2 regions of the Enterobacter sp. UPMP2052 genome follow, and region 1 is predicted to be linked to the other one. Evidence: predicted binding sites of a transcription regulator. Region 1 holds the regulator's gene; the other holds the start of a gene.
The links. Region 1 encodes PurR, which represses purine synthesis genes. Its sites were predicted from a motif close to CANGCAAACGTTTGCNTG; they were not measured.
Positions count from the first base shown of each region.

Region 2: pyrD (quinone-dependent dihydroorotate dehydrogenase) is a predicted target of PurR. The motif match lies at 1,776-1,793, and genes of this name have one in related genera.

Region 1 covers NZ_JBSKJR010000001.1:1,386,646-1,401,923, reverse strand. The annotation lists gene ACWKX3_RS06485 (FAD-NAD(P)-binding protein) at 1-53, opposite strand, end outside; gene glgS (cell surface composition regulator GlgS) at 298-498, shown strand; gene ACWKX3_RS06475 (hypothetical protein) at 507-737, shown strand; tRNA gene ACWKX3_RS06470 (tRNA-Val) at 1,149-1,225, opposite strand; tRNA gene ACWKX3_RS06465 (tRNA-Val) at 1,230-1,306, opposite strand; gene mdtK (MdtK family multidrug efflux MATE transporter) at 1,460-2,833, opposite strand; gene ACWKX3_RS06455 (riboflavin synthase) at 3,059-3,700, shown strand; gene cfa (cyclopropane fatty acyl phospholipid synthase) at 3,731-4,879, opposite strand; gene punC (purine nucleoside transporter PunC) at 5,178-6,377, opposite strand; gene punR (DNA-binding transcriptional activator PunR) at 6,492-7,403, shown strand; gene purR (HTH-type transcriptional repressor PurR) at 7,420-8,445, opposite strand; gene cydH (cytochrome bd-I oxidase subunit CydH) at 8,743-8,832, shown strand; gene ACWKX3_RS06425 (MFS transporter) at 8,998-10,164, shown strand; gene sodB (superoxide dismutase [Fe]) at 10,201-10,782, opposite strand; gene ACWKX3_RS06415 (C40 family peptidase) at 10,905-11,675, opposite strand; gene grxD (monothiol glutaredoxin 4) at 12,014-12,361, shown strand; gene rnt (ribonuclease T) at 12,404-13,054, opposite strand; gene gloA (lactoylglutathione lyase) at 13,151-13,558, opposite strand; gene nemA (alkene reductase) at 13,659-14,756, opposite strand; gene ACWKX3_RS06390 (TetR/AcrR family transcriptional regulator) at 14,811-15,278, opposite strand, start outside.
Region 2 covers NZ_JBSKJR010000001.1:1,706,837-1,722,114, forward strand. The annotation lists gene zapC (cell division protein ZapC) at 1-503, opposite strand, end outside; gene pyrD (quinone-dependent dihydroorotate dehydrogenase) at 670-1,680, opposite strand; gene ssuE (NADPH-dependent FMN reductase) at 1,930-2,502, shown strand; gene ACWKX3_RS08030 (sulfonate ABC transporter substrate-binding protein) at 2,495-3,457, shown strand; gene ssuD (FMNH2-dependent alkanesulfonate monooxygenase) at 3,454-4,599, shown strand; gene ssuC (aliphatic sulfonate ABC transporter permease SsuC) at 4,609-5,400, shown strand; gene ssuB (aliphatic sulfonates ABC transporter ATP-binding protein) at 5,397-6,167, shown strand; gene pepN (aminopeptidase N) at 6,252-8,864, opposite strand; gene pncB (nicotinate phosphoribosyltransferase) at 9,118-10,320, shown strand; gene asnS (asparagine--tRNA ligase) at 10,489-11,889, shown strand; gene ompF (porin OmpF) at 12,497-13,555, shown strand; gene ACWKX3_RS08070 (amino acid aminotransferase) at 13,740-14,930, shown strand; gene ACWKX3_RS08075 (MBL fold metallo-hydrolase) at 14,978-15,278, opposite strand, start outside.

The DNA.
Region 1 (15,278 bases):
TAAAAGGTGTAAATACCGGTAGGCCCCGCGCCTATAATCGCGATCTTCTTCATCGACATCCTTCCTGCGTTTTTTTGTTATAGGAAAAGCGTAGCAGGAGAAAGGGATAAAAATGAGAGAGACGTAGTATTCCGAACAGCATGCGTGTCGATAGCCTTTGTAAAGCATTCCGGAAATGAGAGGGCGGGCAAGCAAATGCGCACGCATTGCTCAAAAAACGATCTTTTCCAGGCGGATACTGAAATCAGAAAAGCATATGACCTTGAACAGCAAATTCAATGACTGGAGGGATATGCGATGAACCGACAAGAAATACACGCACTGAAGAATTTTGATTTTCTGGCGCGCAGTTTTGCCCGTATGCACGCCCTGGGCCAGGAGATTGATGTTGCTGCCGTGACCGGCAATATGAGTGATGAACAACAAGCATGGTTTCGGGAGCGATACGAACTCTATCGAATGCAGGGCGAGCGGGCGAGGATAAAAGAACTGCGGTAAGAATCGTAATGAAACTGGACAGCGCACCGGGTGATATGGCCGCAAAGGGAGGAGGCCTGCAGCTCTACTTTGCACCGGATGACAGCGCGGTGCCGTTTAGTCAGAGCAGGTACTACTACACCTCGCCGTACGGTAGGTCTGAGACGGTACAGCTTAAGGCGTGCTACTACCAGACCACGTCGGCGATAACGGCAGGCACGGCCAACGCCACGGCGACCTTCACGCTGACCTGTAAATAGCGCAGGACCCGTTATTATGAACCACGAAAGAAGAGGGCCCCCCTCGCGCTCACTTTCTACCCGTCATACTTCAAGATGCATATGCGTTGGCTGCACTCTCTCACCCCAATAACTTACGTTAGTACGTTGCTGGGGATTGGCTCCTTTGCCGCATTACCCGGCCTGTGGCCTCACCCATTTGGGGACAGATCATCGGCCCGGAATCGTGACAGCTTTACCACGTCGTACACCTGTAACCAGCTGAAATGGTTGACATTACGCTGGAACGTTGATGCAACAAGATTTAGAGCGACTGCGAGATTAAAAGGCAGTTGAGAAGTGACGATGCTATAGCGAAACATGATGCCTGAAATGCTCTTGGGCACATAAAAGTTAGATGAAAGAATGAGGAACTACAGAGGGATAATAGAATGGTGCGTCTGAATGGACTCGAACCATCGACCCCCACCATGTCAAGGTGGTGCTCTAACCAACTGAGCTACAGACGCAGAGTGGTGCGTTCAATTGGACTCGAACCAACGACCCCCACCATGTCAAGGTGGTGCTCTAACCAACTGAGCTATGAACGCAACGTGTTGTCGGTGACAACGGGGACGAATATTAGCGGCACAGCCCCAAGGTGGCAAGAGGGAAAATGCATTTTTCTCTCTGATTTCACGCGATTGCTTCATTACCGCGCAAAGTGAAGAGAAAGTAGCCGCCGGCGGGCGGCTACCGGAGATTTATCGTGCAGCGCGCTGCAAAATGACCGTCGAAGGCTGACGCTGCAGAAAGCGCATACGCAACATCATCATGATGGCCGCGGAGGTCAGACCGATGATAAAGCCCATCCAGAACCCGGCAGGCCCCATGCGATCCACCACCAGATCGGTTAACGCCAGCACGTAGCCGCACGGCAGACCCAGCACCCAGTAGGCGATAAAGGTGATAAAGAAGATCGAGCGCGTGTCTTTATATCCGCGCAGCACGCCGCTGCCGATCACCTGAATGGAGTCGGATAGTTGATAAATCGCCGCGAGCAGCATCAGATGAGACGCAAGCATGACCACTTCTGGGTTGTCGTTATAGAGCAGGGCGATTTGCTCACGCAGCGCCACGGTAAAGAGCGCCGTACAGGCGGCCATACAGACGCCAACGCCCAGCCCGGTTCGTGCGGCGGTTTGCGCATCAAGCGTGGAACCTTGCCCCAGACGGAAGCCCACCCGAATGGTCACGGCGGCGGCCAGCGACATAGGCAGAACGAACATCAGGGAGCTGAAGTTCAGCGCAATCTGGTGCCCGGCAACGTCTACGATCCCAAGCGGTGAAACCAGCAGGGCAACGACCGCAAAGAGGGTGACTTCGAAGAACAACGCCAGGGCAATGGGCAGGCCGAGCTGGATGAGGCGGGTTACCACGTGCCAGTCCGGGGTGCTGAATGCCTGCTCGTTACGGATATCACGCATCGAGCGCGCCCGCTTAATAAAGGTGAGCATGCTAAAGAACATCACCCAATACACCGCCGCGGTTGCGACGCCACAGCCGACGCCGCCGAGCTCAGGCATCCCGAAGTGGCCATAAATAAAGATGTAGTTCACCGGAATATTCACCAGCAGGCCGATAAAGCCCATCACCATGCCGGGCTTGGTTTTCGCCAGCCCTTCACACTGGTTACGCGCGACCTGGAAAAAGAGATAGCCCGGAGCACCCCAAAGTAACGCGCGCAGATATCCGACGGCTTTATCGGCCAGAGCGGGGTCAATATTCTGCATCGCGCGAATGATATGCCCCGCGTTCCAGAGCACCACCATGATCAGCACCGAGACGAAACCGGCCAGCCAGAACCCCTGGCGAACCTGGTGCGCCACACGGTCGCGGCGGCCTGAACCGTTCAGCTGCGCGATCACCGGGGTCAGCGCCAGCAGCAGTCCGTGGCCGAAAAGGATCGCGGGAAGCCAAATTGAGGTCCCGATAGCCACGGCGGCCATATCGGTGGCGCTATAGCCACCGGCCATCACCGTATCGACAAATCCCATTGCTGTCTGGGCAACCTGCGCGACGATCACCGGGATAGCCAGTGCCAATAACTGACGCGCTTCAATCATGTACTTCTGCACGTGAACACCTTTGAATTGTTGTTATTTGAGAGACTAAAAAAGCCGCCATAACGGGCAGCAAAAAGAAAATGAAGGGGGATGCCAGCTATTGTAGCGGGGTTTACCTAATTATCTAGTGAAAAAATAGCCAGAAAAAGCACACTGCTGGCAACCTGTTTTTCCAACTGTTATTGTGTTGGGATTAAACGGTGTCACCACCGTCCGGAAAAAACAGGAGTTACAGGCATGTTTACTGGTATTGTCCAGGGCACCGCTAAAGTGGTGTCTATTGATGAAAAACCCAATTTTCGTACTCACGTTGTTGAGCTGCCGGAATATATGCTCGACGGCATCGAAACCGGTGCGTCGATTGCGCATAACGGCTGCTGCCTGACCGTCACAGAAATTAACGGTAATCACATCAGCTTTGATTTAATGAAAGAAACATTGCGGATTACCAATCTGGGCGAGCTGGCGGTAGGGGATACCGTAAACGTTGAGCGTGCCGCGAAGTTCAGCGATGAGATTGGCGGGCACCTGATGTCAGGCCACATCATGACCACGGCCGAGGTCGCCAAAATCATTACCTCGGAAAATAACCGTCAAATCTGGTTTAAAGTTCAGGACCCGGCATTAATGAAATACATCCTGTACAAAGGGTTTATTGGCATTGATGGGATCAGTCTGACGGTGGGTGAGGTCACGCCGACGCGTTTTTGCGTGCATTTAATTCCGGAGACGCTGCAGCGTACGACGCTGGGCGCAAAAAAACTGGGACATCGCGTGAATATCGAAATTGATCCGCAAACCCAGGCGGTCGTCGATACCGTTGAACGCGTGCTGGCGGCAAAGGAAGCGGCGATAATAAAAGCGATTGACGAAGAATAAAAATAACCCCGGGCTTCCGGGGTTATTTTTTTAGCGAGCCACCCGCAGGCCGTGTTCAATACCGCGGCTAAATACCACCTGCCACAGTTGAATATCACGCGCCCGGAATGCCCCTGCGCAGGCATTCAGATAATAACTGAACATCCTTTTGAACCGTTCGGAATAGTTGTCGGCAATCTCCGGCCAGGCCGCCTGGAAGCGTTCGTGCCATGCCATTAACGTGGTGTCGTAATCTGCGCCAAAGTTGTGCCAGTCTTCCACGATAAAGTGAGATTCACTGGCATTGGCTATCTGGCGTACAGAGGGCAAACAGCCATTCGGGAAGATGTATTTATTGATCCACGGGTCAACGTTGTTGTCGGTCCGCTTCGAGCCAATGGTATGCAGCAGGAAGATACCGTCCGGCTTCAGGTTACGATCGGCTACCGTAAAGTAGGTCTTGTAGTTTTTCGGCCCTACGTGCTCAAACATTCCGACCGAGACGATTCGATCGAATTGCTCATTAAGATCGCGATAATCCTGCAGACGAATATCGACATCCAGACCCTGGCAGCGTTCCTGCGCCATCTTTTGCTGTTCGGCAGAGATGGTGACGCCTACAACGCTAACGCCATAATGCTTCGCCATAAAGTACGCCAGACCACCCCAGCCGCAGCCGATATCCAGTACGCGCATGCCGGGTTCAAGCTGCAGTTTTTCACAAATTAAGCGCAATTTGTCCTGCTGCGCCTCTTCAAGCGTGGTCGCCTTTTTCCAGTAGCCGCAGGAATATTGCATGAAGGGGTCGAGCATACGGCTGAACAGGTCGTTGCCAAGATCGTAGTGTTCTTTGCCAACGATCCATGCCCGTTTTTTACTCTGGAGGTTGAACAGGCGGGCGGAGGCGATGCGCAGCGTGTCTTTAACGTGTCGAGGAAGCTGGTTCTCCAGCCCCGCGCGTAGAACGCGGGTGAAAAAGATATCCAGCCGCTCGCAATCCCACCATCCATCCATATAGCTTTCGCCCAGGCCTAACGATCCCTCCTGCAGGACGCGTTTAAAAAAGTCGGGATGTTTGACCTGAGGGTCGTAAGGGGAGGACCCGTTAATAGTGATGCCCGCACGACTCAACAGTTCACTGGCGATCCGGGACCAGTTGTCGTCCGGAACGCTGACTTCTTCTATACACGATGAACTCATAGCTTCTCCATCACCTTGCTGTGATCAGAACCTTCAAACAGCGTAGACGCTTTTTATGGTTTGTGAGAAATCTCACGGTAAATGCCCGCGAGGCTAGTATCCGACGTAGAACAGAGGAAGGGAGATAACCCTTGCCGAAATGCCTTCCATGGTAAAACGGGAGCACTCCGGCTCCCGTTAACACTTAATATTTATCGTATTTATCGAACCAAATTTAGTATAGGCCTCAAAATTTGGTGATTCAATAGAAAATTCTTAGCAACCTAATCACTGATATGCAACATAATTTCCCATGCGATTATGCCTGGGAGGCGTCTGCCTGCGCGCGGCTGGCCTGCTCACGGTAGGCAGAAGACTGTATGCGATATCCGATGACGGCCAGCACAGCGGTAAACAGCATCACGCTGGTGGTGGTGAGCAGCGGGGTAACGATCAGCGCGGAAACCACGAGGCTTGCGAGGAAACATAACCCCAGCTGCAGGGTATTTTGCAGCGCCGCCGCGCGGCCGGTGGCCTGCGGGAACGGACGCAACGCCTGCGCCACCACGATAGGATAAATTGCGCCGTTGGCGACGGCCATCACGCAGAAAGGAATCAAAATTTCTGCAAGCCCCACGCCCGGAATGAAACCGACAGCCCAGGTGCCTACCACGCTCAGGGTGTAGAGCGCCAGCAGCCAGGGCAGCATCTGTTGTCCGTCCCATTTCTGCAGGGCCGCACGACAGCCGTAGCCGCCCACCAGGAAGGCGATAGTTTGCGGAACGTAGCTCAGACCGATGGCCGCCGGGCTATAGCCCATATCGTGGAGGATAAAAGGTGAGCCGGTGAGCCAGGCGAAGAAGCTCGCAGAGCAGGCGGCGTAAATCAGGACGTTACCGCGATACGCTTTGGTGCGCAGCAGGGAGATAAAGGTGATGGGCTTCGCATCGGCGTGCGTGGCTTTTTTATGGGCCGGCTTAAGCGCAAAGGCGGGCAGCATCAGCACCAGCGTAATGGCAAACAGCGTGGCGAAAATCGCCTGCCAGTCGAAATGGGCGAGGATCCAGCTGCCCAGCAGCGGAGCAAGGGCCGGCGACAGGCCGACCAGCGGCATGATGGTAGCGAAAATCCGGTTTGTACGCGAGGCCGGGTAGTAGTCGGTCACCAGCGCCTGCCAGGTGACCGCTGCCGCGCATACGCCCACCGCCTGAATAAAGCGCAGCACCAGCAGCCAGGTGGCATCACGTACCCACAGCATCCCCAGACAGCCTACGGCAAAAATCGCCAGGCCGAGTAACAGCACCGGCTTGCGGCCAAAGCGGTCAGAGAGCGGCCCCCACATCAGCTGTGCGATGGCGAAGCCCGCAAGGAATAAGCTCAGGCTGGCGCTGATGGCGGCGGCAGGCGTCTGCAAATCTTCCTGCATCGCGGCGAAAGCAGGGAGGTACATATCGGTTGCCAGAAAGCCAAGCACGCTTAAGCCGCCGAGCCAGACTAAAAATCCGTTCCTGGGTTGCATTGTTTTTTTCTCCTGAGGAGGCAGGTGTTAATTGGCGCAGAGTGTAGGGAGTGCAAAGCGGCTTGTGAAACGCTAATATTTGGTAAGTGCATTCAAATTTTTTGCAGGCAGAAAATGTGGTCTGATTATTCTCTTGAAGTTGTAGACGCCGTGGCGCGTAACGGCAGTTTTACCGGAGCCGCGCAGGAACTGCATCGGGTTCCCTCTGCGGTCAGTTATACCGTGCGCCAGCTGGAGGAGTGGCTGGCGGTGCCGCTGTTTGAGCGTCGGCACCGCGACGTGGTGTTAACGCCTGCGGGGGCGTGGTTTCTCAAGGAGGGACGTTCTGTCATCAAAAAAATGCAGATCACCCGCGAGCAGTGCCAACAGATCGCCAACGGCTGGCGGGGCCATCTCTCCATTGCGGTAGACAACATTGTGAAGCCCGAACGCACACGGCAGATGATCGTGGATTTCTATCGCCATTTCTCGGACGTTGAGCTGCGGGTATCGCAGGAGGTGTTCAACGGCGTCTGGGATGCGCTGGCGGACGGCAGGGTTGAGATGGCTATCGGCGCGACGCAGGCTATTCCCGTTGGGGGACGTTACGCTTTTCGGGATATGGGCATGCTGAGCTGGACCTGCGTGGTCGCCAGCCATCATCCTTTGGCCGCGCTGGAAGGGCCGCTGAGTGACGACACGTTGCGCAACTGGCCGTCGCTGGTGCTGGAAGATACCTCGCGCTCGCTGCCCAAACGCATCACCTGGCTGCTGGACAACCAGCGGCGCGTGGTGGCACCTGACTGGGAGTCGTCTGCCACCTGCCTGACGGCGGGCCTGTGCGTGGCGATGGTGCCCGTCCACTTTGCACGTCCGAGGATCGACAGCGGTGAATGGGTTGCCCTGCAGCTGGAAAACCCGTTCCCGGATGCAGCCTGTTGCCTCACCTGGCAGCAGAACGACGTATCGCCTGCCATGGCCTGGCTGCTGGATTATCTGGGAGACAGCGAAACGCTGAACCGGGAGTGGCTACGGGCGCCAGCGTAGCTGGCCCCGTTAACCATTAGCGACGGTAGTCGCGGAAAGGGCCATCCGCAACGGAACGGCGCTCAACAAGACGCGGGTGGACTTCAATAGACTGCGATTCTTCACGCTTGTTAACGATCCTGTCCATCAGCATGTTGAAAGCGGTTTCGCCCAGCGAATCTTTCGGCTGGTGGATGGTGGTCAGCGCCGGGGTGAAGAAACGGGCGTTACGCACGTTGTCATACCCGATCACGGAAATGTCCTGCGGCACGCGCAGACCCAGTTCATCCGCCGCACAGAGCGCACCCATTGCCATAATATCGCCCCCGCAGAAGACGGCGGTCGGGCGAGGCTGCTGGGAGACGATCTGCTGCATGGCGCGATAGCCCGATTCTGGCTCGAAGTCGCCCTGCACAATCCAGTTTTCCGGCACGGTGATCAGTGCTTCTTCCATCGCTTTCATAAAGCCAGCCAGACGCCCTGCGCCGGTGTTGCGCTCAAGCGGGCCGGGAATAACGCCAATCTCGCGATGCCCGCGTTCTACCAGATAACGACCCGCCATATAGCCGCCTTCAAAAGCGTTATCAATCACGGAGTCGGTGAAATCGGCGCGCGCTTCGCCCCAGTCCATCACCACCATCGGGATGTGACGGTACTCTTCCAGCATGGAAAGCACCGATTCCGGGTATTCTGAACACATCACCAGCAGGCCGTCGACGCGCTTTTGCGCCATCATTGAAAGGTAGGCACGCTGTTTTTCAATGTTGTTCCAGGCGTTGCCCAGAATCAGGGTATAGCCTTTCTGGAAGCAGTTTTTTTCCACCGCTTCGATAATTTCTGCGAAATAGGCCGCTTCGCTACTGGTTGCCAGCAAACCGATCGATTTGGTGTGATTCACTTTGAGGCTACGCGCTACCGCACTCGGGGAGTAGTGCAGCTCTTTGATCGCCGCCCAGACGGCATTGCGCGTCTCTTCAGCAACAAAGCGAGTTTTGTTAATAACATGTGATACGGTTGTAGTGGAAACGTTTGCGCGTTTTGCTACGTCTTTTATTGTTGCCATTAAATGTCACTCCAGACCATATCCTAAGCTCCTGATAATCATGAAGGTAAACGTTTGCCTTCTCTCACCCTTATTACGCAATCTTGAATTGCGACACGCCGGGAAAACGACACAGGACGTCAGGAGGGGGTCAATGGCCGGTACGCTAATAAATTTAGCGTGGAATTTTGTCCTATCTTGATGAAAAGGGGAAGAGCAAAAGTGGATATCAGGTTAAAACCAGGAAGATTTTTGACCTGAACTGTGTAAAAATGAGCAAGCTCACTTTTCGTGGGGTGATTAAAAGGAGAAAAATTGATGAGTTCCGATCTGAAGTTTTCGCTGGTTACCACCGTTATTGTGCTGGCATTGATTGTGGCCGGTGGTTTAACGGCTGCGCTGCACTGATTCACGCGGAGGGAGAGGCGTCTCCCTCCACATCCTCGCCTGATTGTTACCCCTCTGGCAAAAATCTTTTGCCAAAATGTAAACTTCTCATTTTTTGTGATTGATGTCATGCTTTTGGCTTCATTGTTCTGTGTCACGACGCGACACGGCATCCGGAGTTAACGCATGAAAATCAATTTCCCCTTGCTGGCCCTGGCGATTGGCGCTTTTGGGATTGGCACCACTGAATTCTCCCCGATGGGCTTGCTGCCCGTTATCGCGCGGGGCGTAGACGTCTCAATACCGGCGGCTGGTATGCTGATCAGCGCCTATGCGATCGGCGTGATGGTGGGGGCACCCCTGATGACGCTGCTGCTCTCGCACCGCGCGCGTCGCAATGCGCTGATTTTCCTGATGGCGATCTTCACGCTTGGCAATGTGCTCTCCGCAATTTCGCCTGACTACACCACCCTGATGCTGTCGCGTATTCTGACCAGCCTCAACCACGGTGCTTTCTTCGGGCTGGGATCAGTCGTTGCCGCCAGCGTGGTTCCCAAACACAAGCAGGCCAGCGCGGTCGCCACCATGTTTATGGGCCTGACGATCGCCAATATTGGCGGCGTACCGGCGGCGACCTGGCTCGGTGAAGTCATCGGCTGGCGCATGTCGTTCCTCGCCACCGCCGCACTTGGGGTTGTGGCGATGGCCGCACTGTTCTTCTCCCTGCCGAAGGGCAGCGCCGGAGAACGCCCTGATGTACGCAAAGAGCTGTCGGTGCTGGTGCGCCCTCAGGTTCTTTCCGCGCTATTGACCACCGTGCTGGGCGCCGGGGCGATGTTTACCCTCTATACCTATATTTCACCGGTGCTGCATGAGATCACTCACGCTACGCCGATCTTTATTACCGCGATGCTGGTGCTGATTGGCGTGGGCTTCTCGATTGGCAATTACCTTGGCGGGAAGCTGGCAGACCGTTCCGTTACCGGCACGCTGAAAGGCTTTTTAACCCTGCTGATTGTGATTATGGTGGCCATCCCGTGGCTTGCGCGCACTGAAGTGGGGGCGGCGATTGCGATGGTGGTCTGGGGGGCGGCGACCTTTGCCGTGGTACCGCCACTGCAAATGCGCGTGATGCGTGTTGCTCATGAGGCGCCGGGGCTCTCATCTTCCGTCAATATCGGGGCGTTCAACCTGGGGAATGCGCTGGGCGCTGCGGCGGGCGGTGCGGTGATCTCGGGTGGTCTGGGTTACGGCTTTGTACCCGTGATGGGGGCGATTGTGGCCGCGCTTGGCCTGCTGCTTGTACTGATGTCCGGGCGAAAACAGCCTGAAGCGGCCTGCGCTGCAAAATAGAATAAACGCAGAAGGGCGAACCCTTCTGCGTGTCTCTTACCCGGCGAAGTTCTTCGCCACGAATTCCCAGTTAACCAGCGCCCAGAAGTGCTCCAGATAGTTAGGGCGCGCGTTACGGTAGTCGATGTAGTAGGCGTGTTCCCACACGTCCACCGTCATCAGCGGCGTGGCGCTGGTGGTCAGCGGTGTACCAGCGTTAGACGTCGACACGATAGCCAGCTTGCCGTTGGCCTCTTTCACCAGCCATGTCCAGCCGGAACCAAAGTTTTTCACCGCAGCGTCGGTAAATTTCGCTTTAAAGTCCGCGAAGCTGCCAAACGCCGCGTTGATCGCCTCGGCCAGTTCACCAACAGGTTCTCCGCCCGCATTTGGTGCCAGGCAGTGCCAGTAGAAGGTGTGGTTCCACACCTGAGCGGCATTGTTGAACACGCCACCCTCTGAGCTACGCACGATCTCTTCCAGCGTTTTGCCTTCAAACTCGGTGCCTTTGATCAGGTTGTTGAGGTTGGTGACGTAGGTCTGGTGGTGTTTGCCGTAATGGTACTCCAGGGTTTCCGCAGAAATGTGCGGTGCCAGGGCGTCTTTTGCATACGGTAGTGCAGGTAATTCGAACGACATTGCTTCTCTCCTTATTGTTTTATACGTTGCCAATAACCCTACAGACAACAAGGATAGAGTAGCAGATTAAAAGGGTATGCAAAAGAGGAGCTTACCCTGCTACGACGGTAGCAGGGCAGGGGCTAGCGGACGGTTTTCGGCGTCATGACCCGGCGCGCGCCAACGTAGTGGCGTACCCAGTAATCTTCGCTGAGAGAGGTGATCTGGATATCCTGGCCGCTACGCGGAGACTGAATGAATTTTCCATTGCCGACGTACACGCCAACGTGATCAGCCGTGCCGCGGCCCTGGGTGCGGAAGAACACCAGGTCGCCGTTCTGGAGTTCGCCACGGTTTACCGGAGCCGCATCGCGCAGGTGGTACATTTCATTCGCGGTGCGGGGAATACGAAACTTCACCAGATCCTTATACGCGTAATAGACCAGGCCGCTGCAGTCGAAACCGGTACGCGGAGAGGAACCTCCCCAGTGATAGGGTTTACCAATTTGCCCCATCAGTTTATTCATCGCCGTCTTTTGCGCTTTTTGCATGCGCACCTTATGCACTTCCGCGAGTTTGGTGGCTTTGGTGCACGTCGATTTATGCCCCTTGCGCACCGTGCATTTTTCGCTCACGAGCCTGGCAGCTGTCTGGGTAGTTTTACGCGTGTGGGTGCGGGAGGTTTTGGTTTTCGATTTGGTCTTGCTGGAGGCGGTTTGTTTGGTCTGAGCGGTGGTTTTTTTCTTAACGGTCTTGCCGGGAGTTTTTTTCTTACGTTCTGTGGTTTTCGCCAGATGCGTTTTTTGTACAGCAGAATGCCGCGCCTGTTCAGAGGCGTTCGCCGCTGGCGTGAATGAGAGTGATGTAAACAGTAAAGCACAGAGCGTGATCGAGATTTTATTTATCCGCGCCACTGGGCAGTCCCCTGATAATTGCAGGCCATCAATAATGCCCGCGTGTGATTTACAAAGCCCGTCGATTCTAATCTATAAAAACCCGGGAAGTTAATAGCATTTTTCACTCTAAAAACGTGTTTCGTTAGCAAGTGCAAAAAAATTCATCGTTCTGTAGCCCTATTGTTCACTCCCTAAGCAAAACCTTAGCGGGAGAAGGGGTAAGCACCATTTTCAATGCAACTTATAGCCACACACGTTAAAATATATAAACGTGACTAAAATGTTATTTTCCGATGTCTGTCTGAACCGCTACAATGTCAGACAATTGCCGTAACAGAAGTTAAAGGAAGCAAAACATGAGCACCACTATTGAAAAAATCCAGCGCCAGATCGCTGAAAACCCGATTCTCCTGTACATGAAAGGTTCTCCGAAGCTGCCTAGCTGCGGTTTCTCCGCGCAAGCGGTTCAGGCGCTGTCTGCCTGTGGTGAGCGTTTTGCTTACGTTGATATCCTGCAAAACCCTGACATCCGTGCTGAACTGCCAAAATACGCAAACTGGCCGACCTTCCCACAGCTGTGGATTGATGGCGAGCTGGTTGGCGGCTGCGACATCCTGATCGAAATGTATCAGCGTGGCGAACTGCAGCAGCTGATCAAAGAGACTGCGGAGAAGTACAAAACCGAAGAGCCGGGCGCAGAATAATCTTGCTGCCCCTGTAAAAAAGCGACCTTTCGGTCGCTTTTTTTATGCGTCGTTCTCGCCCATCGGCAGCGGCCAGCCGCCTAACCGCTTCCAGCGGTTCACGATTTCGCAGAACAATTCGGCTGTGCGCTCGGTATCATAGAGCGCGGAGTGCGCCTGCGTGCCGTCAAATTCGATTCCTGCGGTGATGCAGGCTTTTGACAACACCGTCTGACCGAGCGCCAGACCGCTCAGCGCCGCTGTGTCAAAGGTTACGAAAGGGTGGAAAGGGTTGCGCTTAAGTGAGGCGCGCTCGGCGGCAGCCATCGTAAAACTGTGGTCGAAGGTGGCGTTGTGCGCCACCATAATGGCGCGGCTACAGTCGTTATCTTTCATGCCTTTACGCACCATTTTAAAAATGGCGTGAAGCGCGTCGTACTCGCTCACCGCGCCGCGCAGCGGGTTTTTCGGATCTATGCCGTTAAACGCCAGCGCCTCGGGCTGCAGATTCGCCCCTTCGAAGGGTTCAACGTGGAAATGCAGCGTGGTGTCCGGTGTAAGCCAGCCCTGTTCATCCATTTTCAGCGTTATGGCGGCAATCTCAAGCAGCGCATCGGTTTTAGCGTTAAATCCGGCTGTTTCTACATCAATGACAACGGGATAAAAACCACGAAAACGGTCGCACAGACCGGTAAATTGAGCGTTATCGGACATCAGGGTCTCTTACATGGGGAAAAAAGCAGTGCGCATTATGGCAAATTTTGGCAGGGGATGCAGTAAAACAACAGGGCGCAAATGCGCCCTGGGGGATCAGTTGCCCAGACCGCGACCGGCGTCTTTGGCTTCAATCAGTTCGATTTTGTAACCGTCCGGATCTTCAACGAAGGCAATCACGGTTGTGCCGCCTTTAACCGGGCCCGCTTCACGCGTGACGTTGCCGCCGTTGCTGCGGATGCGTTCACAGGCTTCGGCTGCGTTATCCACTTCCAGCGCGATATGGCCGTAGGCATTGCCCAGGTCATAGCTCTCCACGCCCCAGTTATAGGTCAGTTCGATAACCGCTTCATCGGATTCCGGGCCATAGCCCACGAAGGCCAGCGAGTATTTGTATTCCGGGTTTTCGCTGGTGCGCAGCAGTTTCATGCCCAGTACGTTAGTGTAGAAATCGATAGAACGTTGCAGGTCGCCAACGCGCAGCATGGTGTGAAGTAGGCGCATAATTTCCTCATTAACCAATGGAAAGGATTATCTTTTTTAACAGAAACGATGTTTTAGTATAGCGGCGATATGTCGCCGCTATCAATGCACAATGACGGGATTAGAGCGTAGGGTAGTCGGTGTAGCCTTCCGCGCCGCCGCCGTAGAAGCTTTCCGGACGCTGAGGGTTAAGCTCTGCTTTATGTTTAAGACGTGCGACCAGGTCCGGGTTAGCGATGAAATCGCGACCAAACGCAACGGCATCGATCAGACCTTTGTTGATCAAGTCTTCTGCTTTCTCAGGCGTGTACGCGCCCGCACCGATGATCACCCCGTGGAAACGATCGCGCACTTTCTGACGGAACGCTTCGGTGTATGGCTGACCGCCAGCCCAGTCTGGCTCGGACATGTGCAGGTAGGCAATGCCGCGTTTGGCCAGTTCTTCAATCAAATACAGCGCGTCTGCTTCTTCATTCGGGCCGTTGTCCACATTCTGGAACGTACCGATCGGGGAGACGCGGATACCGATACGGTCAGCGCTCCACTCTTTACACACTGCGTCCACCACTTCCAGTACCAGACGCGCGCGGTTCTCAACGCTGCCGCCGTATTGGTCGGTACGGTGGTTAGAAGATGGGGAGAGGAACTGGTGCAGCAGGTAGCCATGGGCCGAGTGCAGTTCAACCATGTCGAAACCGGCTTCACGCGCATTCGCGACCGCCTGACGGAAATCATTGACGATACCCGGGATCTCGTCCAGCTCCAGCGCACGCGGCATGGACGTATCAACGCGAATGGCGTTGCCGTTTTCATCGCGCAGGGAGGTGCGGGTATTGGCGCTCAGGGCCGAGGCGGAAACCGGTGCCTGGCCGCCAGGCTGGATGCTGCTGTGTGAGATACGCCCGGTGTGCCACAGCTGCACCGCGATGCGGCCATCGTCAGCGTGCACGCCAGCGGTGATTTTCTTCCACGCGGCAATCTGCTCCGGGCTGTGCAGGCCTGGTGCGCCCGCGTAGCCTTTCGCCTGAGCGGAAATCTGGGTTGCTTCGGAGATGATCAGGCCAGAGCTTGCGCGCTGACGATAGTATTCACCCATCAGTGGAGTTGGAATATCACCCGGCTCAATGCTGCGCAGACGGGTAAGCGGGGCCATGAATACGCGGTTTGGTGCAGTAACAGCACCCACTTTCAGTGGGGTAAATAATTTTTCATCGGACATAAAGACTCCTGAGTAGACCAGTCGACTAGTAACAAGGTAAATAAAAAACGCCTGCTAAACGCCAGGCGCTGTAATCGTGCATTTCACATGTGCCAGGGCGCTTTCAAGCGGTGCGGCACTGCGAGAAATTTTGGCCTGAAGATTGGCACCTAACCACAGAGCATAAAGAACCTGCGCCTGGGTTAACGGCTCTCCGGAGAAGGCCAGCGTTTTTTCGTCGCGACCTTTCTCCAGCGCCTGTGCAAGCAGGGCGATAACACCCGTGGCGCCTTTATCCATGGCTGCGCGCATATCTTCGGAAAGATCGCACACCTCGGCAGAAAGTTTTACCGTCAGGCAACCGCTGATAATGCCCTGCTGACAGAACTGGGTCAGCGTTTCCTGATAGTAGTTCAGCACACGATCCCGATAGTTGCCTTCACCCTGGGCAAAATGGGTGGCGAGGCGCTGATGATAGCTGGCATAGTGCCGCTCAAGCATCGCCACGCCGAAGGCTTCTTTGGATCGAAAATAGTGATAAAA
Region 2 (15,278 bases), 320 kb from region 1:
TGGGGCTTCAGCCTGTCATTCATCACCTTGATCGCATCGCCAAGCTGCATCACTCGACCGGCAATGGTCACACCGGGCTGGGCCAGCAGACAAAGCGCGGCGTTTTCACCCGGCTCAACCACCAGCAGGCTCACCTCTTCCGCGGTATCGCTTAAGTTTACGCTGGCGGCATCACCCACGGCAGGCGTCCAGCTCATGCCGTGCGCCTGAAAATGCCAGCTCTTGGGCATTTGCGGTTTCAGGAAACGGATCGCGACCAGCGCATTTAGCACCAGCTCAGCGCGTTGTTCTTTAGTGAGTTCCAGATCGCGGCATTTTTCTTCGAAAGAGAAATACAGCGCGGCATCATCAACGCAAAATCCTGACGGATCAAAGGCATCCGGGGTCAACATTCGGCGCGCAAAACGTGAGCGAAATAACATGCCATTGGCTAAATCGAGCATCATTCGATCGTGCTCGTCACAATAATACCAGCGCCAGTTATCGTCAGGTTTAATTCGCATGTGACTTCCCCCCTTCCCGAACGTCCTGTTCTAAAAATGTCTCGTTTGCCGTCTCGCTTTTAGCAACATTAATAAAAGACCATAACGTCTAAATAAGCAACAACGAGGGAATATAAATCAACCAGGGCTGGAAATAAAGCCCTGGTTGTCTGATAAAGGGAAAAGATTAGATATGCGTGACGATTTCTTTAATCAATTGCGGGCCTTTGAAAATAAAGCCGGAATAAATCTGGACCAGCGAAGCGCCAGCCGCCATCTTCTCGCGCGCCGCAATAACCGAGTCGATACCGCCCACGCCAATAATCGGCAGCTGACCTTTTAATTCAGCAGACAATGCCCGAATAATTTCAGTGCTTTTTAATTGTACTGGACGTCCGCTTAACCCACCCGCTTCGTTACAGTTTTTCATTCCCTGAACCAGAGAACGATCGAGGGTGGTATTGGTCGCAATGACGCCATCAATATTATGGCGCACTAAACTGTCGGCGACCTGGATCAATTCTTCAACTGAAAGATCGGGTGCGATCTTCACTGCCACCGGCACATATTTATGGTGGATCGCCTGGAGTGCATTTTGTTTATTTTTTATCGCGCTAAGCAGATCGTCCAGCGCTTCACCATATTGCAGTGAACGCAGGCCCGGCGTATTGGGTGAGGAGATATTGACCGCAATATATCCGGCATAGGCATAGACTTTTTCCATACAAATCAGATAGTCATCTTTACCCTGCTCGACCGGCGTGTCTTTATTTTTGCCAATATTGATGCCTAATACGCCGTCGAAATGGGCTTTTTTCACGTTCTCGACCAGATGATCGACGCCGTGGTTATTAAAGCCCATACGGTTGATTAGCCCTTCGGCTTCAACCAGGCGGAACAGGCGCGGCTTATCGTTACCCGTTTGCGGGCGCGGGGTCACCGTACCGATTTCAATGGCGCCAAAGCCCATCGCGCCCAGGGCATCGATGCACTCGCCATTTTTATCCAGACCAGCAGCCAGGCCCAGCGGGTTCTTAAAGGTCAGCCCCATGCATTGCACAGGTTTTTCCGGCACGTTTTGACGCACCAGAGCGGCCAGCGGCGTTCCGGTAATACGGCGTAACTGCTGGAATGTAAATTCATGAGCGCGCTCAGGATCGAGCTGGAAAAGGGCTTTACGAACGAAGGGGTAGTACATGAACTCTCCTGGATTCCCGGTGTGCAAACCGGGAGGGGATTATCAGCGATCCGGCCCGGAAAGGGAATTGACCTGTGGCAAAAAAAGCGGGTTAAAACGCAATCGTTTACTTCGCCGTTCGTTTCTTATGCAGTTTCCGGCAGTTTAATTGCGGATAAATCATTTAGTGGAATAAGCCTGCGATGTCACACTCCTGAAAATTGTTATGAATGTTAGATAAAAGCAAACAATTAGTTATAAGGAGAAAGCATGCGCGTCATCACCCTGGCCGGAAGTCCACGATTCCCTTCTCGTTCCAGCGCTCTGCTGGAGTACGCCCGCGACAGGCTCAGCGCCCTGGACGTGGAGGTGTGCCACTGGAACCTGCATAACTTTGAACCCGAAGATCTGCTTTATGCCCGTTTCGACAGCCCGGCGCTGATGGCCCTGACCGAGCAGTTCAAGGACGCAGACGGATTGATCGTCGCGACGCCGATATATAAAGCCTCTTTTGCCGGCGGGCTGAAAACCCTGCTCGACCTGCTGCCCGAACGTGCGCTGGACGGCAAAGTGGTGCTGCCGCTGGCGACAGGGGGAACGGTCGCCCATCTACTGGCCGTCGATTATGCCCTGAAGCCGGTGCTGAACGCCCTGAAGGCCCAGGAGATCCTGCACGGCGTATTCGCCGACGATTCTCAGGTCATCGATTATCAGCATAAACCGCAGTTCACGCCGAACCTGCAGACCCGCCTCGATAGCGCCCTCGAAACCTTCTGGCAGGCTTTGCACCGCCGTGATGTGCAGGTACCCGCGTGGACATCTCAAGGAGTGGCTCATGCGTAAAATGTTGACCCGTCTCGCCCTGGCAGGCGTGCTGACCATTTCCTCTCTGAGCCATGCGGCTGAGACGGCGCCGGAAAGCCTGCGTATCGGCTATCAAAAAGGCAGCGTCAGCATGGTGCTGGCAAAAAGTCATAAGCTGCTGGAAAAACGCTACCCGGATACGCACTTTTCGTGGGTGGAGTTTCCGGCCGGTCCGCAGATGCTGGAGGCGCTTAACGTCGGCAGTATCGATCTTGGCAGCACCGGCGATATCCCGCCGATCTTTGCCCAGGCGGCTGGGGCCGATCTGGTGTACGTGGGTGTTGAACCTGCCAAGCCTAAGGCCGAAGTGATCCTGGTGCCGGAAAATAGCGACATAAAACGCGTCGCCGACCTCAAAGGACATAAGGTCGCTTTCCAGAAAGGTTCCAGTTCGCACAACCTGCTGTTGCGTGCGTTGCAGGAGGCTGGACTTACGTTCGCCGATATCCAGCCTGTGTACCTGACGCCAGCTGACGCCCGCGCGGCGTTCCAGCAGAAAAACGTGGATGCCTGGGCAATCTGGGACCCGTATTACTCCGCCGCGCTTCTGCAGGGTGGCGTGCGCGTCCTGAAAGACGGTACCACGCTGAAACAGACCGGCTCGTTTTACCTGGCGGCACGCCCGTATGCCGAAAAGAACGGAGCCTTTATACAGGGCGTGCTGGAGACCTTTACCCAGGCGGATGCGCTGACGCAAAGCCAGCGCCAGGAGAGCATCACCCTGCTGGCGAAAACGATGGGCTTGCCCGAGCCGGTGATCGCCAGCTATCTCGACCATCGGCCGCCCACCACCATCGCCCCGGTGGACGCCCACGTCGCCGCTCTCCAGCAGCAAACCGCTGATCTCTTCTATCAAAACCGCCTGGTCCCCAAACAGGTGGATATCCGCGACCGTATCTGGCAACCCGCAGGCAAAGAAGGAGCAAAATCATGAGCCTTAACCTTTTCTGGTTTTTACCGACCCACGGCGATGGGCACTATCTTGGCACCGACGCGGGCTCTCGCCCGGTTGACCATGGCTACCTGCAACAGATTGCGCAGGCCGCGGACAGAATCGGTTTTACCGGCGTGCTGATCCCGACGGGGCGCTCGTGCGAAGATGCCTGGCTGGTGGCCGCGTCGATGATCCCGGTGACGCAGCGCCTGAAATTCCTGGTCGCCCTGCGTCCGAGCGTGGTTTCCCCCACCGTGGCGGCACGACAGGCTGCGACGCTGGACAGGCTTTCTAACGGACGCGCCCTGTTTAACCTGGTGACCGGCAGCGACCCGCAGGAGCTGGCGGGCGATGGCGTGTTTCTCGATCATACCGAGCGTTACGAAGCCTCCGCAGAGTTTACCCGCGTCTGGCGACGCCTGCTCGAAGGTGAAACCGTCACCTTCGAGGGCAAACATATTCATGTTCGAGACGCGAAGCTCTACTTCCCGCCGCTCCAGCAGCCCCGCCCTCCCCTCTATTTCGGCGGCTCGTCTGATGTCGCGCAGGATCTGGCAGCCGAGCAGGTCGATCTCTATCTGACGTGGGGCGAGCCGCCCGAGCTGGTAAAAGAAAAGATTGCGCAGGTGCGCGCCAAAGCCGCAGCGCATGGCCGTCAGGTGCGCTTCGGTATTCGCCTGCATGTGATTGTGCGCGAAACCAACGAAGAGGCGTGGCAGGCGGCAGACAAGCTGATATCCCACCTTGACGATGCCACCATCGCGAAAGCACAGGCGGCGTTTGCGAAAACCGATTCCGTCGGGCAGCACCGCATGGCCTCGCTGCATAACGGCAAGCGCGAGAACCTGGAGATCAGTCCAAACCTGTGGGCGGGCGTTGGCCTGGTTCGCGGCGGAGCGGGCACTGCGCTGGTGGGGGATGGCCCGACCGTGGCGGCGCGCATTAACGAATATGCGGATCTCGGTATCGACAGCTTTATTCTCTCGGGCTATCCGCATCTTGAAGAGGCGTACAAGGTCGGCGAGCTGTTGTTCCCGCATCTGGATGTTGCCATTCCGGCGATCCCGCAGCCTCAACAGCATCAACTGCAGGGCGAAGCGATAGCGAATGAATTTATTCCGCGCCGCGTCGCACAGAGCTAAGGAGCCGCTATGTCTGCCACCCCGCAAAAATGGCTGTTACGCGCTGCTCCATGGTTTTTACCCGTCGGTATTGTCCTCGTCTGGCAGCTGGCGTCGTCTGCTGGCTGGTTATCCAGCCGCATTCTGCCCTCTCCGGAGGGCGTGGTCGAAGCGTTCTGGTCGCTGAGCGTGAGCGGTGAGCTGTGGCAGCACCTGGCTATCAGCTCATGGCGCGCGGTGATCGGCTTCTCAATCGGTGGAAGCATCGGCCTGACGCTTGGGCTGATTAGCGGTTTGTCCCGCTGGGGTGAGCGGTTGCTGGATACGTCGATACAGATGCTGCGCAACGTGCCGCATCTGGCGCTGATCCCGCTGGTGATCCTGTGGTTTGGCATTGATGAAAGCGCCAAAATTTTCCTCGTGGCGCTCGGGACGTTGTTCCCGATTTACATCAACACCTGGCATGGCATACGCAATATCGATCGTGGACTGGTGGAGATGGCGCGCAGCTATGGGCTATCCGGCTTTGCGCTTTTTACCCATGTGATCCTGCCGGGTGCCCTGCCCTCAATCATGGTTGGCGTGCGCTTCGCGCTCGGGCTGATGTGGCTGACCCTGATTGTGGCAGAAACCATTTCGGCCAACTCCGGCATCGGCTATCTGGCGATGAATGCCCGTGAGTTTTTGCAAACGGACGTGGTGGTGGTCGCCATCGTTCTTTACGCCCTGCTCGGCAAACTCGCCGACGTCAGCGCCCAGTGGCTGGAACGCAGCTGGCTTCGCTGGAACCCGGCCTATTCCCCTCAGGAGGCTAAAGCATGAACACTGCCCGACTTAACCAGGGAACGCCGCTGTTGCTCAGCGGCGTCACGAAACGCTACGGCGATAACTCCATTCTGAACGCACTGGATTTACATATTCCCGCCGGACAGTTTGTGGCGGTAGTGGGCCGCAGCGGCGGCGGAAAGAGTACCTTGCTACGGCTCTTGGCCGGGCTGGAGGCGCCAAACGGCGGCGATATTCTGGCTGGTACCACGCCGCTGGCAAATATTCAGGATGATACCCGCATGATGTTTCAGGACGCGCGCCTGCTGCCGTGGAAAACGGTTATCGATAACGTTGGGCTGGGCCTGAAAGGTGACTGGCGGGAGGCGGCAAGGCAGGCGCTGGCCGCCGTGGGCCTGGCGGATCGCGCCGGTGAATGGCCTGTGGCGTTATCCGGTGGGCAGAAGCAGCGCGTGGCGCTGGCGCGCGCGCTGATCCACCGTCCGGGGCTGTTGCTGCTGGATGAGCCGCTCGGCGCGCTCGATGCCCTGACGCGGATTGAGATGCAGGCCTTGATTGAGTCCCTGTGGCAGGAACATGGGTTTACGGTACTGCTGGTAACGCATGATGTCAGCGAAGCCGTTGCGATGGCCGATCGCGTGTTGCTTATAGAAGAAGGGAAAATTGGCCTGGATTTGAGCGTGGATATCCCGCGCCCGCGCCGCGTGGGGTCAGCAAGACTGGCGGAGCTGGAAGCGGAAGTGTTGGATCGGGTGATGAAGCGCGGGGTGAATGAGCGGGCGTTGATTACGGCGAATGCCTGATGCCCTCACCCCGGCCCTCTCCCACAGGGAGAGGGCGAAAACCCTATGTAGGCCCGGTAAGCGCAGCGCCACCGGGCAATTTTTTTACGCTAACGCTTTAGCGATCTTCTCGTACAGATCGCCAGACAGGTTTTCCAGCCCTTTCAGCTGCTCCAGCGCGGCGCGCATTTTCGCCTGACGCTCGGCGTCATAACGCTTGAGGCGGATCAGCGGCTCAATCAGACGTGACGCCACCTGCGGGTTACGGCTGTTCAGCTCGGTCAACATTTCAACCATAAACTGATAACCGCTGCCGTCTTCGGCGTGGAACGCTGCCGGGTTGGCGCTGGCAAATGCACCAATCAGAGAACGTACGCGGTTCGGGTTGCTCATGGTGAAGGAGCGGTGCTTCAGCAGGCTGCGCACGGTGCTCAGCACATCTGCCGACGGGCTGGTGGCCTGCAGAACAAACCACTTGTCCATCACCAGGCCGTCCTGATGCCATTTGTCATCGTACTCCTGCATTAGCGCATCGCGACACGGCAGTTCGGCAGCAACGCTTGCCGCCAGCGCCGCCAGCGCATCGGTCATGTTGTCCGCCTCGTGGTACTGTTTGCTTACCAGCGTATTCGCCAGCTCGACATCACCGAAGGCCAGGTAGCGCAGGCAGGTGTTACGCAGGGAGCGCTTACCGATGTCCTCATGCTCTACGCGATAGGCATCCAGCTTGTTGAGGTTGTAAATCGCCAGGAATTCGTCCGCCAGCTCGGTCGCCAGGGTGCGGGTCAGCGCTTCGCGAACGGTCACGATCGCAATCGGGTCGATGATGTCGAACAGCTCAGCGATTTCACTGGCAGAAGGCAGCGTCAGAATTTCCGCCGCCAGGGCCGGATCGATCTGCTCATCGAGCAGGATGGCACGGAACGCGTCGGCCACATGCACCGGCAGCGTCAGCGGCTGGCCCTGCTGGTAACGGTTAACGTTGAGCTTAATGTAGGTTGCCAGCAGGCTTTGCGCCGCATCCCAGCGAGAGAAGTCATTGCGCGCGTGACGCATCAGGAACGTCAGCTGCTGATCGCTCCACTTGTACTCCAGCTTCACCGGGGCAGAGAATTCGCACAGCAGCGCTGGCACCGGCTGGAAGTAAACGTTATCGAAGATAAAGGTCTGCTCTGCCTGGGTAACGTTCAGCACGTGGTGCACCGGATGGCCGCCCTTCTGCAGCGGGATGACGTTCCCTTCGTTATCGTACAGCTCAATGCTAAACGGAATGTGCAGCGGGTGTTTCTCTTCCTGCTCAGCCGTTGGCGGCGTGCGCTGGCTGATGGTCAGAGAATACTGCTCGGTTTCCGGGTTGTAGTCGTCTTTTACGCTCACAATCGGCGTACCGGCCTGGCTGTACCAGCGGCGGAAATGAGACAGGTCGACGTTTGAGGCATCTTCCATCGCCTGCACGAAGTCGTCGCAGGTGGCGGCACTGCCGTCGTGACGTTCGAAGTAGAGCTGCATCCCTTTCTGGAAATTCTCTTCGCCCAGCAGAGTGTGGATCATGCGGATGATTTCAGCGCCCTTCTCATACACCGTCAGGGTGTAGAAGTTGTTCATCTCAATCACTTTGTCCGGACGAATCGGGTGCGCCATCGGACTGGCATCTTCGGCAAACTGCAGGCCGCGCATGGTGCGCACGTTGTTGATGCGGTTAACCGCACGCGAACCCAGATCGGAGCTGAACTCCTGATCGCGGAACACGGTTAAGCCCTCTTTCAGGCTCAGCTGGAACCAGTCGCGGCAGGTCACACGGTTACCGGTCCAGTTGTGGAAATATTCGTGGCCAATGACGCGTTCGATATCCAGGTAATCTTTATCGGTCGCGGTATCGGTACGCGCCAGGACATATTTCGAGTTAAAGACGTTAAGGCCTTTGTTCTCCATCGCCCCCATGTTGAAGAAGTCGACGGCGACGATCATGTAGATGTCGAGGTCATATTCGAGGCCAAAGCGCTCCTCGTCCCACTTCATGGAGTTGATAAGCGAGGTCATCGCCCACGGCGCGCGATCGAGATTGCCACGGTCAACGAACAGTTCCAGCGCCACGTCGCGTCCGGAACGGGTTTTAAAGGTGTCGCGCAGCACGTCGAAATCACCCGCCACCAGCGCAAACAGGTAGCATGGTTTCGGGAACGGATCCTGCCACTGTACCCAGTGACGTCCGTTTTCCAGCTCGCCCTCGCCCACACGGTTACCGTTGGAAAGCAGGAACGGATAGAGAGTTTTATCGGCGATGATTTTGGTGGTGAAGCGCGCCAGAACGTCCGGGCGATCCAGATACCAGGTAATGTGGCGGAAACCTTCCGCTTCACACTGGGTGCACAGCGCCACGCCTGACTGGTAAAGCCCTTCCAGCGCGGTGTTGGCGGCAGGGCTAATTTCATTCACGATGCGCAGGGTAAAGCGTTCAGGCAGGTTGTTAATGACCAGCTGATTGTCTTCTTCTTTATAGTCGGTCCAGGCGGCGTCATTAATATGCAGAGAAACCAGCGTCAGGTCTTCACCATCAAGACGCAGCGGGACGGCCGTCGCGCTCTGACGCGTCACCTGGCTTACCGCCGTTACAACGGTTTTAGTGGCATCCAGGTCAAAAGTCAGATCGATATCGCTAATCAGGTATTCCGGCGCACGGTAGTCGTGGCGGTATTTGGCTTGAGGCTGTTGTGTCATAGAAAACCTTATGCATCGTTTGTCGAGTAACGTTTCAATATATTCCTGTTGCGTAAAACGCGCTACGCAGAATGTTCATCTTTTCAGTTACAAACCGCTTTTTCGCTACATTTATTTAACAGGGGCACGAAATGCGCTCGACCCTAAAGTCAGCTTATGTTGTGATCGGGGTTCAATAAATCACTAAACAAGGTATACTCCGGAGTTGTTTAATGTACTAAACGCTCCTGTGAGAGGATGCTACTGCGCACCTATGACTCGATTCGCTTCTCCTGTTCTGCATACGTTGCTGGATACCGACGCGTATAAACTGCATATGCAGCAAGCCGTTTTTCACCATTACCATGACGTTCAGGTTGCGGCTGAGTTTCGCTGCCGGGGCGACGACTTGCTGGGTATCTACGCAGATTCCATTCGTGAACAGGTCGATGCCATGCGGCATCTGGCGCTGCAGGACGACGAATATCACTGGCTTTCGGGCCTGCCTTTCTTCCACGCCGATTACCTGAACTGGCTGCGCGAGTTCCGCTATAACCCCGATCAGGTGACCGTGACCAATGACAATGGCAAGCTGGACATTCGCCTTGAAGGCCCGTGGCGTGAAGTCATTATGTGGGAAGTGCCGCTGCTGGCCGTCATCAGTGAACTGGCCCACCGCTACCGCTCGCCCGACACCGGCGTTGAGCAGGCGATTGCTTCGCTTGAACATAAACTCGTTGAATTCTCGCATCTGACCGAAGGGCTGGATATGTCCCGCTTCCGTCTGATGGACTTCGGCACGCGCCGCCGTTTCTCCCGCGAGGTACAGCAGGCCATTGTTGAGCGTCTGAAGCAGGAACCATGGTTTGTAGGCACCAGCAATTATGACCTGGCCCGTCGTCTGGATCTGACCCCCATGGGCACCCAGGCACACGAATGGTTCCAGGCACACCAGCAGATCAGCCCCGACCTTGCCAACAGCCAGCGCGCTGCGCTTGCCGCCTGGCTGGACGAGTACCCTGACCAGCTAGGTATCGCCCTCACTGACTGCATTACCATGGACGCGTTCCTGCGTGACTTTGGTCCTGAGTTTGCACAACGCTATCAGGGCTTGCGCCATGACTCCGGTGACCCGGTTGAATGGGGCGAGAAGGCCATCGCCCATTACCAAAAATTGGGCATCGACCCAATGAGCAAGGTGCTGGTCTTCTCCGATAACCTCGATCTGGCGAAAGCCGTCGACCTTTATCGCCACTTCTCTTCCCGAGTGAACCTGAGTTTCGGTATCGGGACCCGTTTGACCTGTGATATCCCACAGGTAAAACCGCTGAACATCGTCATAAAGCTGGTGGAATGTAACGGCAAGCCGGTGGCAAAACTCTCTGACAGCCCAGGCAAAACCATCTGTCACGACAAAGCATTTGTCCGCGCCCTGCGCGAAGCCTTCGATCTGCCGCAGGTTAAAAAAGCAAGCTGACCGCCTCAGGGAGCCTTTCAGGCTCCCTCTCACCTTATTTATTTCTGATTTCTTCTCTTTTGACTGCGAAATCTGCTTGTCTGATGGCGGATGCCAGGTAACATAGATATCCCCCCTATAAGGGCGGACAAGTGTTTATTTTTTCCGACTATTAACAGAGAGAATATTATGAGCGTTGTGCCTGTAGCCGACGTACTCCAGGGCCGTGTCGCCGTTGACCAAGAAGTCACCGTGCGCGGATGGGTGCGTACTCGCCGAGATTCTAAAGCTGGCATCTCCTTCCTCGCCGTCTATGACGGTTCCTGCTTTGATCCTGTACAGGCCGTCATCAATAATTCTCTGCCCAATTACAATGATGACGTTCTGCACCTGACAACGGGTTGTTCCGTTATTGTCACCGGCGTGGTTGTGGCATCGCCTGGTCAGGGTCAGAGTTTCGAAATTCAGGCTTCCGCTATCGAAGTCACGGGCTGGGTTGAAGATCCTGATACCTACCCGATGGCGGCAAAACGCCACAGCATTGAGTATCTGCGTGAAGTGGCGCACCTGCGTCCGCGCACCAACCTGATTGGAGCGGTTGCCCGCGTGCGTCACACGCTGGCGCAGGCGCTGCATCGCTTCTTCGATGAGCAGGGTTATTTCTGGGTCTCTACCCCGCTTATCACCGCGTCTGACACCGAAGGTGCCGGCGAAATGTTCCGCGTTTCAACGCTGGATATGGAAAACCTGCCGCGCACGCCGGAAGGCAAAGTGGATTACGACAAAGACTTCTTCGGGAAAGAAGCCTTCCTGACGGTGTCCGGCCAGCTCAACGGCGAAACCTACGCCTGTGCGCTGTCTAAAATCTACACCTTCGGCCCAACCTTCCGTGCCGAAAACTCCAACACCAGCCGTCACCTGGCGGAGTTCTGGATGCTGGAGCCCGAAGTGGCTTTCGCGGATCTGAATGACGTAGCAGGCCTGGCAGAAGCCATGCTGAAGTACGTGTTCAAAGCGGTTCTTGAAGAACGTGCTGATGATATGAAATTCTTCGCTGAACGCGTGGATAACGACGCGATTGCCCGTCTTGAGCGTTTCGTTTCCGCTGACTTTGCGCAGGTGGATTACACCGATGCGGTTGCTATCCTCGAAAAATGCGGCGAGAAGTTTGAGAACCCTGTTTACTGGGGCGTTGACCTCTCCTCCGAACACGAGCGTTATCTGGCAGAGAAACACTTCAAAGCACCGGTGGTTGTGAAAAACTATCCGAAAGACATTAAGGCCTTCTACATGCGCCTTAACGAAGACGGTAAAACCGTGGCAGCGATGGACGTGCTTGCGCCGGGCATCGGCGAAATCATCGGCGGTTCTCAGCGTGAAGAGCGTCTGGACGTGCTGGACGCCCGTATGGAAGAGATGGGTCTTAACCCTGCTGACTACGGCTGGTATCGCGATCTGCGTCGTTACGGCACCGTTCCGCACTCCGGTTTTGGCCTTGGCTTTGAACGTCTTATTGCCTACGTCACCGGTGTACAGAACGTGCGTGATGTGATTCCTTTCCCACGCACGCCGCGTAACGCCAGTTTCTAATCGCGTTATCAATGATAATGGCCAGCACATGCTGGCCATTATTTTATTCTGCAATGTCAATTTTCGTCAGGTCAAAGTCAGCTTGATTAAGCTGCAACCCCGTCAAATCCCCTGCTTGTTACGTTTTATTTCCACGAAACATCTGCGAACAAAAAATAAACCACAGTCTTATTGTGCTTATTGAATTCTTAAGCAATAGCACAAAATTAACGCCACTATGCAGCCTTCCGGAAGGCTATTCGTGGTCATAAGAAAAGATGCACCGTTTAACTTCTGTTTATATGAAATCCTTTTATCGAAAATAAATATAAGAAATTCATATATATAGGAATGAAAACGCTGTTTATTTAGGCAATCAGTTCTGAAGTTTGAGGTGGTTCACAAAGTTCCCGAAAATACACAAATTTTTACACATTATTTCTTTTTGTTACTGAATCTTGAGGATTGTAGCACTTTCAGGCTAGCGAAACGGTTCTATGAATGGAAAGATGCCTGTCAGACACATAAAGACACCTAACTCTCATCAATAGTTCCGGAAATATTTATTGACAGAATTTATTGGCGGCAGTGGCGAGTGTCATAAAAAAACCAATGAGGGTAATAAATAATGATGAAGCGCAATATCCTGGCAGTGGTTATCCCTGCCCTGCTGGTAGCCGGTGCAGCTAACGCTGCAGAAATCTATAACAAAGACGGCAACAAATTAGATCTTTACGGGAAAGCTGTTGGCCTGCATTACTTCTCTGACAATGATGGCAACGATGGCGACATGACTTACGCGCGTCTGGGCTTCAAAGGCGAAACCCAGATCAACGACCAGCTGACCGGTTACGGCCAGTGGGAATACAACTTCCAGGGTAACAACTCTGAAGGCAGCGACGCACAGAGCGGCAACAAAACTCGTCTGGCATTCGCAGGTCTGAAATTCGGTGACGCAGGCTCCTTCGACTACGGTCGTAACTATGGTCTGGTGTATGACGTTATCGGTATCACCGATATGCTACCTGAGTTCGGCGGCGACACTGGCGCAAGCGATGACTTCTTCGCGGGCCGTACCGGTGGTCTGGCAACTTACCGTAACAACAACTTCTTCGGTCTGGTTGACGGTCTGAACTTTGGCGTTCAGTACCTGGGTAAAAACGAGCGTACCGACGCTACCCGTTCTAACGGCGACGGCTGGGCAACCTCTCTGAGCTACGAGTTTGATGGCTTCGCAGTACTGGGTGCTTACGGCGCCGCTGACCGTACCAACAACCAGCAGACTCTGGAATGGGGTAACGGTGATAAAGCTGAGCAGTGGGCGACCGGTCTGAAATACGACGCGAACAACATCTACCTGGCAGCACTGTACGGCGAAATGCAGAACGCAGCGCGTCTGGGCAGCCGTGGCTTCGCTAACAAGTCTCAGGACTTCTCTGTTGTTGCACAGTACCAGTTCGATTTCGGCCTGCGTCCGTCCATTTCCTACTACAAATCTAAAGCGAAAGACGTAGAAGGTATCGGCGACGAAGACTTCATCAACTACATCGAAGTGGGTGCGACTTACTACTTCAACAAAAACATGTCCACCTATGTTGACTACCAGATCAACCAGCTGAAAGACGACAACAAGCTCGGTATCAACAATGATGACACCGTTGCTCTGGGTATCGTTTACCAGTTCTAATCAGCACGCCACAATGTTATATGCTTAATGAACAGGGCTTCGGCCCTGTTTTTTTTTGCCTGAAAGCAAAAAATGGCGACTTTTGAGAAGCTGCACGCTTTTCGTCGCAAACGGTTGGCATTTTGTAAATCTACCGTTAACCTGATAGCGGATTTCACTTCTGTAATCACAATGGAACTTCGTCATGTTTGAGAACATTACCGCCGCTCCTGCCGACCCAATTCTGGGCCTGGCCGATCTGTTTCGTGCCGATGACCGCCCTGGCAAAATCAACCTGGGTATTGGTGTATATAAAGATGAAACCGGCAAAACACCGGTACTGACCAGCGTTAAAAAAGCGGAACAGTACCTGCTGGAAAACGAAACCACCAAGAACTACCTCGGTATTGATGGTATCCCTGAATTTGGTCGCTGCACGCAGGAACTGCTGTTCGGTAAAGGCAGTGAGATTGTGAGCAGCAAACGCGCTCGTACAGCACAAACGCCAGGCGGCACCGGTGCCCTGCGCGTTGCGGCGGATTTCCTGGCGAAAAACACCTCCGTTAAGCGCGTCTGGGTCAGCAACCCAAGCTGGCCAAACCATAAAAACGTCTTTAACTCTGCGGGTCTGGAAGTGTGTGAATACGCTTACTACGATGCAGCAAACCACGCGCTGGACTTTGACGGTCTGCTGACCAGCCTGAACGACGCGCAGGCGGGTGACGTTGTTCTGTTCCATGGCTGCTGCCATAACCCAACCGGTATCGATCCGACGCTGGAACAGTGGGAACAGCTGGCAAAACTGTCCGTTGAAAAAGGCTGGCTGCCGCTGTTCGACTTCGCCTACCAGGGCTTTGCTCGCGGGCTGGAAGAAGATGCCGAAGGCCTGCGCGCGTTCGCGGCTGTTCATCAGGAGCTGATTGTCGCAAGCTCATACTCCAAGAACTTCGGCCTGTACAATGAGCGCGTGGGTGCCTGTACGCTGGTCGCCGCCGACGATCAGACCGTCGACCGCGCGTTCAGCCAGATGAAATCCGTGATCCGTGCAAACTACTCTAACCCACCGGCACACGGTGCCTCTGTGGTGGCGACCATCCTGAGCAACGACGCGCTGCGCGCGATCTGGGAGCAGGAGCTGAACGATATGCGCCAGCGTATCCAGCGCATGCGTCTGCTGTTTGTGAGCACGCTGGCGGAGAAAGGGGCTGACCGTGATTTCAGCTTCATCATCAAGCAAAACGGCATGTTCTCGTTCAGCGGCCTGACTAAAGAACAGGTTCTGCGTCTGCGTGAAGAGTTCGGCGTCTACGCCGTTGCCTCTGGCCGCGTAAACGTGGCGGGCATGACGCCAGATAATATGGCACCGCTGTGCGAGGCGATTGTCGCCGTTCTGTAACTCGCGCCCACAAAAAAGCCTGCATATGCAGGCTTTTTTCATTCTGGTTACCAGACAGGCATTTCATCCTGAAGGAACGGATTGTGTACCCGTTCATAGCCCAGCGTCGACATCGGACCGTGCCCGGGGATAAACGTCACGTCATCGCCTAACGGCAATAACTTCTGCTTAATCGACTGGATCAGCTGTCCGTGATCGCCGCGCGGAAAATCACTGCGTCCTACCCCACCTTTGAAAATCACATCGCCGGAAATCAGCAGACGCGACTGGTCATCAAAGAAGACGATATGGCCCGGCGTGTGCCCGGGACAATGCAACACCTGTAACGTCACATTCCCTACGCTTACA